4 regions of the Escherichia sp. B1147 genome follow, and region 1 is predicted to be linked to each of the others. Evidence: predicted binding sites of a transcription regulator. Region 1 holds the regulator's gene; each other region holds the start of a gene.
What was found. Region 1 encodes PurR, which represses purine synthesis genes. Its sites were predicted from a motif close to CANGCAAACGTTTGCNTG; they were not measured.
Positions count from the first base shown of each region.

Region 2: the regulator PurR is predicted to act here: its motif matches at 1,075-1,092, upstream of gltS (sodium/glutamate symporter).
Region 3: the regulator PurR is predicted to act here: its motif matches at 1,937-1,954, upstream of purT (formate-dependent phosphoribosylglycinamide formyltransferase).
Region 4: the regulator PurR is predicted to act here: its motif matches at 2,348-2,365, upstream of pyrC (dihydroorotase).

Region 1 covers NZ_LFHY01000017.1:125,557-129,187, reverse strand. Annotated here, with positions in the region: gene punC (purine nucleoside transporter PunC) at 1-845, opposite strand, end outside; gene punR (DNA-binding transcriptional activator PunR) at 958-1,890, shown strand; gene purR (HTH-type transcriptional repressor PurR) at 1,887-2,912, opposite strand; gene A9180_RS18595 (YnhF family membrane protein) at 3,210-3,299, shown strand; gene A9180_RS18590 (MFS transporter) at 3,465-3,631, shown strand, end outside.
Region 2 covers NZ_LFHY01000004.1:103,212-106,842, forward strand. Annotated here, with positions in the region: gene xanP (xanthine/proton symporter XanP) at 1-1,023, opposite strand, end outside; gene gltS (sodium/glutamate symporter) at 1,303-2,508, shown strand; gene recG (ATP-dependent DNA helicase RecG) at 2,696-3,631, opposite strand, start outside.
Region 3 covers NZ_LFHY01000013.1:192,176-195,806, reverse strand. Annotated here, with positions in the region: gene kdgA (bifunctional 4-hydroxy-2-oxoglutarate aldolase/2-dehydro-3-deoxy-phosphogluconate aldolase) at 1-485, shown strand, start outside; gene purT (formate-dependent phosphoribosylglycinamide formyltransferase) at 722-1,900, opposite strand; gene yebG (DNA damage-inducible protein YebG) at 2,042-2,332, shown strand; gene yebF (protein YebF) at 2,399-2,755, shown strand; gene A9180_RS13755 (tellurite resistance TerB family protein) at 3,083-3,631, shown strand, end outside.
Region 4 covers NZ_LFHY01000011.1:166,457-170,087, forward strand. Annotated here, with positions in the region: gene solA (N-methyl-L-tryptophan oxidase) at 1-278, opposite strand, end outside; gene bssS (biofilm formation regulator BssS) at 393-647, opposite strand; gene dinI (DNA damage-inducible protein I) at 932-1,177, opposite strand; gene pyrC (dihydroorotase) at 1,251-2,297, opposite strand; gene A9180_RS10315 (lipoprotein) at 2,403-2,963, opposite strand; gene mdtH (multidrug efflux MFS transporter MdtH) at 3,135-3,631, opposite strand, start outside.

The DNA.
Region 1 (3,631 bases):
ACGCTGACGGCAAACAGTGCCAGCAGCCACGGTAACAACTGCTTACCCTGCCATTTCTGCAATGCGGCGCGACAGCCGTAACCACCAATAAGAAACGCGATGGTTTGCGGAACATAACTTAATCCGATTACCGCCGGACTGTAGCCCATCTCGCTGAGGATAAACGGTGAACCTGTTAGCCAGGCAAAGAAACTGGCTGAACAGGCCGCATAAATCAGCACGTTTCCACGATAGATTTTAGAGCGCAGCAGGTCGGTAAAGGTCAGTGCATCCTGGCTATCATTACGTGCTTTCGTGGTGGGCTTAAGCCAGAAAATAGGCAGAATCAATACCACGGTGATGGCAAACAGGGTGGCGAAAATCGCCTGCCAGGAAAAATGTACCAGCAGCCAGCTACCTAACAGCGGAGCAAGCGCCGGAGAAAGACCCACTAAAGGCATAATGGTCGCGAAAATACGGTTAACTTTTTGTGAAGGATAGTAATCCGTCACCAATGCCTGCCAGATAACGGCCGCGGCACAGACGCCAACAGCTTGCACAAAACGCAATACCAGCAGAGTCGCCGCGTTTTCTACCCACAGCATTCCCAGACTACCAAGAGCAAAAATCGTCAAGCCGAGTAAAAGAACGGGTTTACGGCCATAGCGATCGGAGAGTGGCCCCCACAGAAGTTGGGCAGCGGCGAAACCGGCAAGGAACAGACTAAGGCTGGCACTGACGGCAGACGCAGGCGTTTGCAGGTCGGCCTGAATGGCGGCGAAAGCAGGCAGATACATATCGGTTGCCAGAAAACCGAGTACGCTCAAACCCGCCAGCCAGACTAAAAATCTTTTCCCAGGTTGCATGTATATTCTCTAAATCTCTCAATTAAACACCGCCGCAAAGTGTAGGGAGTGAAATTCGTGTTGTGAAACGGTAATATTTGATGACTGATTTCAAAAATTTTGCAGGCAAGCTATGTGGTCCGAGTATTCTCTGGAAGTTGTTGATGCGGTGGCGCGAAATGGTAGCTTCAGCGCTGCGGCCCAGGAGTTGCATCGTGTTCCTTCTGCGGTCAGCTATACCGTGCGTCAACTGGAAGAGTGGCTGGCAGTGCCGCTTTTTGAACGTCGACATCGTGATGTGGAACTGACCGCTGCCGGGGTGTGGTTTCTCAAAGAAGGGCGGTCTGTTGTCAAAAAAATGCAGATCACTCGCCAGCAATGCCAGCAGATAGCGAACGGCTGGCGCGGTCAGTTAGCCATCGCGGTAGATAATATTGTCAGACCAGAACGCACGCGGCAGATGATCGTTGATTTTTATCGCCATTTTGATGATGTCGAACTTCTGGTATTTCAGGAAGTGTTCAACGGCGTCTGGGATGCGCTTTCCGATGGGCGCGTGGAGCTGGCGATTGGCGCGACACGAGCGATTCCGGTCGGGGGCCGTTATGCCTTCCGGGATATGGGAATGTTGAGCTGGAGTTGCGTTGTTGCCAGTCATCATCCGCTTGTGTCGATGAATGGGCCGTTCAGCGACGATACGTTGCGCAATTGGCCATCGCTGGTGCGCGAAGATACCTCACGTACGCTGCCCAAACGTATTACCTGGCTGCTTGATAACCAAAAAAGGGTGGTGGTGCCTGACTGGGAATCATCGGCAACCTGTATCTCGGCTGGATTATGCATTGGCATGGTGCCGACGCATTTCGCTAAACCCTGGCTCAACGAAGGGAAGTGGGTAGCATTAGAACTGGAAAACCCATTCCCTGATTCGGCATGTTGTTTGACATGGCAGCAGAATGATATGTCGCCAGCCTTAACCTGGTTGCTGGAGTATCTCGGCGATAGTGAGACGCTAAATAAGGAGTGGTTGCGGGAGCCTGAAGAGACTCCCGCAACGGATGATTAACGACGATAGTCGCGGAACGGACCGTCAGCCACGGAACGGCGTTCAATCAACCGCGGATGAACTTCGATAGACTGCGGTTCTTCGCGTTTGTTGACGATACGGTCCAACAGCATGTTGAATGCCGTTTCGCCCAGCGAATCTTTTGGCTGATGGATAGTGGTCAACGCTGGGGTAAAGTAGCGTGCGTTGCGCACGTTATCATAACCGATCAGCGAAACATCCTGTGGTACGCGCAGACCCATTTCATCAGCAGCGCAAAGTGCGCCCATTGCCATGATATCACCACCACAGAAGACAGCAGTAGGGCGATGCGGTTGCGACAGGATTTGCTGCATGGCGCGATAACCGGATTCAGGTTCAAAGTCACCCTGCACAATCCAGTTTTCCGGCACCTTGATCATCGCTTCTTCCATTGCCTTCATAAAACCGGCAAGGCGGCCTGCACCGGTGTTACGTTCCAGCGGGCCGGGGATAACGCCGATTTCGCGGTGACCGCGTTCAATCAGATAACGCCCGGCCATGTAGCCACCTTCAAACGCGTTATCAATGACCGCATCGGTAAAGTCAGCTTTTGCTTCACCCCAGTCCATCACCACCATTGGGATATGGCGATACTCTTCCAGCATCGCCAGCAACGGTTCCGGGTATTCAGAACACATCACCAGCAGGCCATCGACGCGTTTTTGCGCCATCATCGACAGATAGGCGCGCTGTTTCTCCAGATTGTTCCACGCGTTGCCGAGGATCAGCGTGTAACCTTTCTGGAAGCAATTTTTTTCAACCGCTTCGATGATCTCCGCGAAATAGGCCGCTTCGCTGCTGGTAGCCAGTAAGCCAATAGACTTGGTGTGGTTAACCTTCAGGCTACGCGCTACCGCGCTAGGGGAGTAGTGTAATTCTTTAATCGCTGCCCACACGGCGTTGCGCGTTTCTTCAGCGACGAAACGAGTTTTGTTTATAACGTGTGACACAGTTGTAGTGGAAACGTTTGCTCGCTTCGCTACATCTTTTATTGTTGCCATTCCATTTCACTCCAGACCCTAACTTCAGCTCCTGCAAAATCGCAAGGTAAACGTTTGCCTTTACACACCTTACGCGCAACAAAAGTGTTGCGGTACGCCGGAAAAACGACACAGAGCGTCAGGAAGGGGTTAATGGCCAGTACGCAAATAGTGTAAGCGTGGAATTTTGGCCGATCTTGATGAAAAGGGGAAGTGGTAAAACACTTATCATTATAAATGACGGGAGATTTTTTCTTCACAGTGTGTAAAAATGCGTAATATCACTTTTTGTAGGGTAATAAAAAAGGAGAAAACTTGATGAGTGCCGACCTTAAATCTTCACTGGTAACAACCATTATTGTCCTCGGTTTGATCGTAGCCGTAGGTTTGACTGCCGCGCTGCACTGATTTCCCTTCGAGGGAGCGCATCCTCCCTCGCACTCTCTTCCCTTTTGTTAGCAAAATGGCAAAAGTGTTTTCTCTTTTTGTTATTTTCAATTTTTTGTGATTGCTGTCATGCTTTCGCCACTTTGATGAATATCGTGTAATGACGCGAAGAGGTGGAGATTAGGCATGAAAATTAACTATCCGTTGTTGGCGCTGGCAGTTGGCGCGTTTGGTATCGGGACAACGGAGTTCTCGCCAATGGGCTTATTGCCCGTCATTGCGCGCGGTGTGGATGTCTCGATTCCCGCTGCGGGCATGCTTATCAGCGCTTATGCGGTTGGCGTAATGGTTGG
Region 2 (3,631 bases), on a different contig from region 1:
GATCACACCATTGTTTTGTCCGAAACAGGAGTTCGGGAAGGTGTTAAATACTGCCGAGACAAACGAGTTCAGGCCGTTTGCCAGCACGCCGCCTTTCAGACGTTTCATGTACAGCGGGCCGGAAACTGGCTGTTCGGAAACGTCAGAGGTCGCGGTGATATCGCCAATGGTTTCCAGCGAGGTGATCATAAAGACCAGCATCAGCGGCAGCAGCAGGCTCCATTCAATACCAAGACCGTAATAGAGCGGCGTTGGTACCATAATCAGTTCTTGCGTCATCGGCTCGTTGCTTTCTGGCAACATGCCCATAAACCACGCCAGCGCGTATCCGGCCGCCATCGCAATTACCAGCGAGGCCACGCGTAAGTAAGGGTTACGTTGACGGTTAAGCAGGATGATTAAGGCTAAGACCACGCCCGCCAGTAGCAGGTTTTTCGGGGCGCCAAATGTGTTGTCGCTCATGGCCGCATAGCCGCCGCCAATGGATGTTAACCCAACCTGAATCAGCGACAGGCCGATAATCATCACCACAACGCCAGAAACCAGCGGCGTAATAATGCGGCGCGCCAGATGCAGAACACGGGAGATCACCATCTCCGTGCAACTTGCCAACATCAGCGTACCGAACAGCGCCGCCATCATGGTGGGAACATCAGCACCGCCGGTCTTCAGCGCCGTGCCGCCCATAATCAGCGGGGCAACGAAGTTGAAACTGGTACCCTGAATCGACAACAACCCGGAACCTACCGGCCCCCAGGCTTTAATTTGAATAATCGATGCCACACCGGAGGCAAACAGCGACATACTAATAATGTGTTGCGTGTCCTGTGCCGGTAACCCCAGCGCCTGGCAGATGAGAAGCGCAGGGGTGATAACCGCGACAAACATCGCCAGCAGATGCTGACAGGCGGCAAACAGCGTTTGAGCAAGCGGCGGACGATCTTCAAGACGATAAATCAGTTCGCTGTTTTGAGTCTGCGCAACCGGTTGCGCATTTTCTGACTCGAAGGTGGAAACAGACATCGAAAACAATCCCGTGGTGACAAAGCGGGCATTTTAGCTGACCGAAAGGTAAAAGCAAACGTTTGCCATGCATTCTTCTAAATATTTAAATGCGATAAATGCACTTTTTTATATAACTTTTGGTTGTTTTCTGCTTAAAATCCATGCCATTTTTTTATTTTCAGCTGAGAATTCGAACCGGGATAGCATGACTCGATACTCGTCATATTTCGCCCTACTGCACATGTGCGATGAAGTATGACGAGTGTGAAAGAGTGGTGCGGACACAAAGGAGTAACTATGTTTCATCTCGATACTTTAGCAACGCTTGTTGCAGCAACGCTGACGTTGCTGCTTGGGCGCAAGTTGGTCCATTCCGTCTCCTTTCTGAAGAAATACACCATACCTGAACCGGTTGCCGGAGGGTTGCTGGTGGCGCTGGCGCTGCTGGTGCTGAAAAAAACCATGGGCTGGGAAGTCAACTTTGATATGTCCCTGCGCGATCCGTTGATGCTGGCATTCTTCGCAACCATTGGTCTGAATGCCAATATTGCCAGCCTGCGTGCCGGTGGGCGTGTGGTGGGGATTTTCCTCATTGTGGTTGTTGGCCTGTTGGTGATGCAAAATGCCATCGGCATTGGGATGGCTAGCCTGTTAGGGCTTGATCCGCTGATGGGGCTGCTGGCCGGTTCTATTACGCTTTCTGGCGGACACGGTACGGGAGCTGCGTGGAGCAAATTGTTCATTGAACGTTATGGCTTCACCAACGCGACGGAAGTGGCGATGGCCTGTGCGACGTTTGGCCTGGTGCTGGGCGGCTTGATTGGCGGCCCGGTGGCGCGCTATCTGGTGAAACACTCCACCACGCCGAACGGTATTCCGGATGACCAGGAAGTCCCGACGGCATTCGAAAAGCCAGATGTGGGTCGCATGATCACCTCACTGGTACTGATTGAAACCATCGCGCTGATTGCTATCTGTCTGACGGTGGGGAAAATTGTTGCGCAACTTTTGGCTGGCACAGCTTTTGAATTGCCAACCTTCGTTTGCGTGCTGTTTGTGGGCGTGATTCTGAGCAACGGTTTGTCCATGATGGGCTTTTACCGCGTCTTTGAGCGTGCGGTATCGGTGCTGGGTAACGTGAGTCTGTCGTTGTTCCTGGCGATGGCGCTGATGGGCCTGAAGCTGTGGGAACTGGCTTCGCTGGCGCTGCCGATGCTGGCGATTCTTGTTGTACAGACCATCTTCATGGCGTTGTACGCCATCTTCGTCACCTGGCGCATGATGGGCAAAAACTACGATGCGGCGGTGCTTGCTGCGGGTCACTGTGGTTTTGGCCTTGGTGCAACGCCCACGGCAATCGCCAACATGCAGGCGATCACCGAACGCTTTGGCCCGTCGCACATGGCCTTCCTGGTGGTGCCGATGGTCGGTGCATTCTTTATCGATATCGTTAACGCCCTGGTGATCAAGCTGTATTTGATGTTGCCGATTTTCGCGGGGTAACCGATGAAGCGGCGGTGTAAGTGCCGCCGCAACAAAGACAAATGCCTGATGCGCTTCGCTTATCAGGCCTACCGGATGAGCCGCAATTTATTGAATTTGCATTGATCTCGTAGGCCGGATAAGGCGTTTGCGCCGCATCCGGCACTTCGCCAGCAACCTGAAACGGCGGCCTTCTCACTACCGCCTTTTATGCGTTGGAGTAGCGTTCCGTCTCCGGCATCCAGCGTTCTATCAGGGCTTTTGCCTGCTGTGGATAACGTTCGTGAATATGCCGCGCCAGGCGCTGAACTTCCGGGATCATGGCCTGATCACGCAGTAAATCCGCCACTTTAAATTCGGCATTACCCGTCTGACGCGTACCTAACAGTTCACCAGGACCGCGAATCTCCAAATCTTTCTGTGCAATTACAAATCCGTCGCTGCTGTCGCGCAGCACTTGCAGGCGAATTTGTGCCGTTTTAGAGAGAGGCGTTTTGTAGAGCAGAACACAGTGAGAAGCCACCGCGCCACGACCTACGCGTCCGCGCAACTGGTGCAACTGCGCCAGACCCAGACGCTCCGGGTTTTCGATAATCATCAGACTGGCGTTGGGTACATCGACGCCGACTTCAATGACGGTAGTGGCAACCAGCAGGTGCAGCTCGCCTTGTTTAAACGACGCCATCACCGCCTGTTTCTCGGCAGGTTTCATCCGCCCGTGTACCAGGCCGACGTTCAGTTCCGGCAACGCCAGCTTCAACTCTTCCCACGTGGCTTCAGCTGCCTGCGCTTCCAGTAACTCTGATTCTTCAATCAACGTACAAACCCAGTACGCCTGACGACCTTCAGTCATGCAGGCGTGGCGCACGCGATCAATAATGTCGTTGCGGCGTGTATCCGGGATAGCAACGGTAGTCACTGGTGTACGGCCAGGCGGTAGCTCATCAATCACCGAGGTATCGAGATCGGCATACGCGGTCATCGCCAGAGTGCGGGGGATTGGCGTGGCGGTCATGATCAACTGATGAGGATGGAAACCTTGCTGCTGACCTTTTTCCCACAATGCCAGACGCTGATGCACACCGAAACGGTGCTGTTCGTCGATGATCACCAGCGCCAGACCGTTAAACTGTACCTGTTCCTG
Region 3 (3,631 bases), on a different contig from region 1:
CAGTTGATGCTATCCGTGCTATCGCCAAAGAAGTACCGGAAGCGATTGTGGGTGCCGGTACGGTGCTGAATCCGCAGCAACTGGCAGAAGTGACTGAAGCGGGCGCACAGTTCGCAATCAGCCCAGGTCTGACTGAACCACTGCTGAAAGCGGCGACAGAAGGTACGATTCCTCTGATTCCAGGTATCAGCACTGTTTCCGAACTGATGCTGGGTATGGACTACGGCCTGAAAGAGTTCAAATTCTTCCCGGCAGAAGCTAACGGTGGCGTGAAAGCACTGCAGGCGATTGCGGGTCCGTTCTCCCAGGTGCGTTTCTGCCCGACTGGCGGTATTTCTCCGGCTAACTACCGTGATTACCTGGCGCTGAAAAGCGTACTGTGTATTGGTGGCTCCTGGCTGGTTCCGGCAGATGCGCTGGAAGCGGGCGATTACGACCGCATTACTAAGCTGGCGCGTGAAGCAGTCGAAGGCGCGAAGCTGTAACAGTCAAAATGCCCGATCATGGAGCGGGCATTTTTGAGGATGATGACAAACGCGACATTGCCTGATGCGCTATGCTTATCAGGCCTACGAGTGATTCGTAATATATTGAATTTATAAGATTTTGTAGGTCAGATAAGGCGTTCACGTCCCATCTGACATGAAAAATGCGCACTTTGTCAGCAATCTGAAATGCCCGATCGTGAATCGGGCATTTTTATAGCGTGTTTTTGTCAGATTTAACCTTGTACTTTTACCTGTGCCGCGGCGTGCTTTGCGCGCTCAATCGATTCATCAACACTCTCTGCGGTCGCCAGTGCTACCCCCAGACGACGGCTGCCATCAATTTCCGGCTTACCAAATAAACGAATCTGGAAACCTGCGCCTACGGCATTCTGCACGTTATCAAACGTGACATTCTGACTAGTCAGTTGCGGCAGGATAACGGCTGAAGCGGCAGGACCATACTGGCGAATCCCGCCCACCGGCAGTCCCAGGAAAGCACGCACATGTAGGGCAAACTCAGAAAGATCCTGAGAAATTAACGTCACCATCCCGGTGTCATGCGGGCGAGGGGAGACTTCACTGAAAATCACCTCATCACCACAGACAAACAACTCGACACCAAACAGACCATAACCACCCAGTGCAAGCACCACCTTGCGGGCAATCTCCTGCGCACGTTCGAGGGCCAGTGGGCTCATTTGCTGCGGTTGCCAGGATTCACGATAGTCGCCATCTTCCTGGCGATGACCTACAGGCGCACAGAAATGAACACCATCCACCGCGCTGACGGTTAGCAGGGTAATTTCGAAATCAAACTTAACGACGCCTTCAACAATCACACGGCCCGCTCCGGCGCGGCCGCCTTGCTGGGCGTACTCCCATGCCTGAGTCAGCTGTTCGGCAGAGCGAATAAACGTCTGCCCCTTACCGGAAGAGCTCATCACCGGTTTAACAATGCAGGGATAGCCAATGGCGGCGACCGCCTCGCGGAAAAGACTTTCGCTATCAGCAAAACGATAAGTTGAAGTGGGAAGCTGAAGCTCTTCCGCTGCCAGACGACGAATACCTTCGCGGTTCATCGTCAATTGTGTTGCACGCGCGCAGGGGACAACATTCAGCCCTTCCTCTTCAAGCTGGATCAGCATATCGGTGGCAATAGCTTCGATTTCCGGCACGATATAATGTGGTTTTTCCAGTTCAACCACACGGCGCAATGCGTCGCCATCCAGCATATTAATGACATGGGAGCGGTGGGCGACATGCATGGCGGGCGCGTCGGCATAGCGATCAACCGCAATCACCTCTACGCCGAGTCGTTGACATTCAATTGCCACTTCTTTACCCAGTTCACCGGAACCTAATAACATCACGCGAGTTGCTGCCGGACGCAGCGCAGTGCCTAATAACGTCATAACGAATATCCCCTGATTAATTCCGCGTGAAGTATAAACGAAAACGTTTGCGCGTGTCTTTATTGCTTGATTGCTTGCGTTGATTTCTCGACTGAAAAGAAATATACTGTATAAAATTACAGTTATAATGAGAGGCTGCAAATGGCGGTTGAAGTTAAATACGTAGTCATTCGTGAGGGCGAAGAGAAGATGTCGTTTACCAGCAAAAAGGAAGCCGATGCTTATGACAAAATGCTCGATACAGCGGATCTACTCGACACATGGTTGGCTAATTCTCCGGTGACAATGGAAGACGAGCAGCGTGAAGCGCTTTCTTTGTGGTTGGCAGAACAAAAAGATGTGCTTAGTACCATTCTGAAAACCGGTAAATTACCTTCTCCTCAGGTGGTCGAGACTGACACGGATGGGGAAGGTGAAACCCGCGCAGCCTGAAGCAACTTGCGCTCCTGATAATTTGTACCATGCTTTCTCCTGAATCATTGTGCTATGGAGAAAAACATGAAAAAAAGAGGAGCGTTGTTGGGGCTGTTGTTGGTTTCCGCCTGTGCATCAGTTTTTGCTGCCAATAACGAAACCAGCAAGTCGGTAACTTTCCCAAAATGTGAAGGTTTGGATGCAGCCGGAATTGCTGCGAGTGTAAAACGTGATTATCAGCAAAACCGCGTTGCGCGTTGGGCCGACGATCAAAAAATCGTCGGTCAGGCCGATCCTGTGGCGTGGGTTAGTTTGCAGGATATTCAGGGTAAAGATGACAAATGGTCAGTGCCGTTGACCGTACGCGGTAAAAGTGCCGATATTCATTATCTGGTTAATGTGGACTGTAAAGCGGGAATCGCGGAGTATCAGCGGCGTTAATGGCTTCTGGTAATTCGGTTGACCGTTGGCGGATGCGGCGCGAGCGCCTTATCCGCCTAACAACGCGCCAGAGCCGTAGGCCTGATAAGACGCCACAGCGTCTCATCGGGCAATCAGCATCAAACAAAGCCACCCAAAACGTTAAACCACTATCACCTAAAACCCTCTTTACTGCCCGATATACAGTAATCACCTTACCTGACGCGAATTTCCTGTGAGGACTGCTTTCCGTCCCGCTTATTTGCGCATCTTTTGTCTCTATATACACTTTCTGACATCCTCATTCGCTATGCTGTTGCCATTAAAATGGTGAATTGAGGAGCAAACATGGCTAACTGGTTAAATCAACTGCAATCCCTTCTTGGGCAAAGCAGTTCTTCCTCTTCGTCTACAGATCAGGGATTGGGCAAACTTTTAGTCCCCGGCGCATTAGGCGGGTTGGCAGGACTGCTGGTTGCGAATAAATCAGCACGTAAACTATTAACGAAATACGGTACAAACGCGTTGCTGGTCGGCGGCGGAGCGGTTGCCGGTACAGTACTGTGGAACAAATACAAAGATAAAATTCGTGCGGCGCATCAGAACGAACCGCAATTCGGCACCCAAAGTACGCCGCTGGATGAACGTACAGAACGTTTAATCCTGGCCCTGGTTTTTGCTGCCAAAAGCGATGGTCATATCGATAGTAAAGAACGCGCTGCTATCGACCAGCAATTGCGTGAAGCTGGTGTTGAAGAGCAGGGGCGTGTACTTATCGAACAGGCAATCGAGCAACCGTTGGACCCGCAGCGCCTGGCCCAGGGGATTCGCAACGAAGAAGAGGCGCTGGAGATCTATTTCCTGAGCTGTGCGGCTATTGATATTGACCATTTCATG
Region 4 (3,631 bases), on a different contig from region 1:
CCGAGGTTGATAACCCCTGAGCGCACAAAAATAGGATTCTCTTCGTTGTGACGGGAGAGTTCATCCCACAGGGTTTGGGCACGGAGCACTAGCGGGACATACTTTTCGCCTTCGCCATAAGCATGGCGAATTAATCGCGTATCTCCGTGGTGACTGCCGTGTTGATGTGGTGGCATATGGCTGTCGGTCATCAGCACTTTCAAACCGGCCTGGGTGGCATAATATCCGGCTGCAGCGCCTACGGAACCGCTGCCAATAATGATGAGATCGTATTTCATTTTTTTCTCTCTGCTCTCATGGTTTAAGCAGAGTAAATAAGTAACAAACGATATACAACCCAGAAATGGTAAAGGCACCGGTAAGGTGCCTTTTGGGTGGATGGTCATGTCATGTTAATGACGACGATACTCATTGACATGGAAATCACCAGATTCAATTTTGGCGATTCCTGCTTCTAATATCGAAATAAATTGTCTGGCAACATCAGTAGTTAACCAGAGTGTCTGACCAACTTCAGTCCCTTCCTGCTCGGACTTATTTGGGGTCTGGTAGTGCAAACGCAACATCAGAGCATCATAGCTATCAACGGTGCTGATGTCCCACCCTACGAGCGGATGAGTCTGAATGACTTCATTGTTTTTTTCCATCATGGCCCCCTAATTCGTGTTACTAGACAACGTTATTCGAGGTTCAATGCGTTTTTATCTGAAGCAACTTCAGTATATCAATAAATATGGGTATTCACCGAAATTTTAAAGGGGGGGCGAGATATTTTTTTGCTTTTAAGATTTATATGAACAATAAAACAGCATGTCATTCATATTTTTTTAGCATATTGTGCAATTATTTTGAGGAAGTGTAAAAATTGTACGAACAATCTTAAAATATAAAAAAGCCGGGGCGACCCGGCAAAAACAAACATCACTGCATATTATTCGCTAACAAACCAGTCATCGGCGCTTTCCCACGTTTCTTGTAGAATTTCGCTAATGCGCTGTTTATCTTCTTTTGTTGCACCAATAACCGATAAATTATTTGCCGCAGCATATCGTACCGATACGTGACCTTCATTGTCCGGAAACGCATACTGAATGCGGCGAGAAAGTTCACCCGCCAGAGCGTCAATGGCGCCAGTGGGTAGTGGAGAAGTTTTCGCTATGGTGACTTCAATTCGCATAATAGCCCCCTGTTGAATATACTGGTTATTTATACAGGCAAAATAATCTAAAGACAACAGGCGGCTACGTTTTTTATTGCTTAACAGACCAACGTACAGTTTCCCCAGCCAGGAAAGGAACAAGCGTGTCGTCTGTCAGAGCGATGCTTTCAGCAATTTTCTGCTCTTCACGTATCAGTTCAATAAACGATTCATTGACCGGTAATCCATAGAATTTCGGCCCGTTTAAAGAACAGAATGCTTCAAAATGCTGTAGTGCATTCATCTCTTCAAATACGGTGGCGTAACTTCCCAGCGCCGTTGGCGCATTAAAGCAACCTGCACAGCCGCAATTACTCTCTTTACGATGACGCGCATGTGGCGCGGAATCGGTACCGAGAAAAACGCGATCAAAACCACTGGCGACCAGCTCACGCAGTGCCTGTTGGTGAATATTGCGTTTGAGGATCGGCAGACAGTAGAGATGCGGACGCACACCGCCAACCAGCATATGGTTACGGTTAAACATCAGATGCTGGGGAGTAATGGTGGCGGCCAATAGTTCATTTCCGTCACGAACATAGTCGGCAGCATCTTTGGTGGTGATGTGCTCGAAAACGACTTTCAGCGCGGTCAGGCGCTGGCGCAGCGGCTCCATGACCGTCTCAATAAAGCGCGCTTCACGGTCAAAAATGTCGATGTCAGCATGGGTCACTTCGCCATGCACTAGCAGCGGCATACCGATTTTTTCCATGCGCTCAAGTACTGGCATGATCGCCTCAACCGACGTCACGCCGTGGCTGGAGTTGGTGGTGGCATTCGCAGGGTAAAGTTTTGCGGCGGTGAACACACCTTCGTTAAATCCACGCTCCAGCTCATTGGGGTCCAGCGAGTCTGTTAAATAACAGGTCATCAGCGGGGTGAAATCGTGTCCGTCCGGTACGGCGTCAAGAATACGTTGGCGATAAGCCACTGCAGCCTCAACTGTGGTTACAGGCGGTGCCAGATTGGGCATAACGATGGCCCGACCATAGGTTTCGCTGGTATACGGCACGACAGTTTTTAACATGTCGCCATCGCGGAGGTGAAGGTGCCAGTCGTCTGGGCGGCGGATCTTTAATACCTGGGATGGTGCAGTCATTAATTTCTATGCTCCGGCTGAAGGGATGTTTTTGCCGGACACAAAGGATAAGCGGAAACGTTTTCCTTTGCACGAAAAATAAAGGGCGCAAATGCGCCCACGTGATTAATCAGTGAACGGAATGACTATTTCACCCGGTTTCACTTCAATGCCTTTTGCCAGTTTTTTAGCCATTGCTTCTCCTTTGCTGCCATCTTCGCGCAGGATGTAAGCCGGTTGCTGGTTAAAGTAATTGCGTAATGCCTGATTCAAATAGGGAAGTAACGTTTGCATCACGGTTTGCATTTTTTCCGGCTGCACGGTCGCGTCGACCACTTCCATCTCTTTCAGGAAGATAGCGCCTTTCTCTTTATCAAACACAGGCAGCGCTTTCAGCTTCAGTTTCATGGTTGCTTTTTGGCTACCGAACAGAGAGTTCATATCCAGATTGGCGTCCCCGGTTAGGGTAACCTTATTAGGCTCTTCGCGACCAATTTGGCTGGTCAGGTTTGTCAGAACTATATGGGCATCAGCCACGCCGGGCAAACCGATATCTTTTGAGAAATTATTATGTTTCGCAAGCGACTGGTTAATCTCTTGTTCGGTAATGGTGTATTGGGTGAGTTGATTACAGCCAACGAGCAGGCCACTGACGATCAATGCAGCGGCAAATAAAAACTTGTTCATGGTAGTCCTCGACATGAGATCTGCGTCAATATCCTGACACAACGCAGCATGTGTCACCAGCGTTAAACTCGCCAGCAGAAAAAACTGAATTCTGCGACGGCAGGTAATAACAAGCCGTTAAGGCGCGTCAGGTTGACAGGGCGAGCAATGGTAACAGAAAGCATGGCATTTTCAGGCGTCGCGCTCCAGCAACCGACGCGCGGCACGTTTATGGCTAAATTGCCAGCCCAACGCAAGGAAGGTGATGATGCCAATAACGCCCAACATCATCCACGGCAATTCCGGTTGTTGCGTGGATTTGCCCAGGTCAAACAGCCAGCCGCCGCCGATATAGCCAATAGCGCCGCCTATCGCCAAGCCCAGCCGACTAAACCCCATATAACTGCCGCGCGCCCGTGCATCCGCCAACGAGGCGCTAAGAGTTTCACGCGCAGGTTCGGCAATGATCGAGCCAATATAAAACGGACAAATCAGGGTGAAAAGTTGTTGCAGGCCACTGACCATGCCCACGGGTATCATGCTTAATGACATCACCAGTAGCCCAGCCATCAACCGATGTTCCAGACGAAAACGCTTTTCGCTCCATCGGGCGATAGGGTAGAGCAATGTTAACGACAGACACGCTTCGATAGCATACATCCATTTTACGGCAGAGGGCGCTCCGGCGA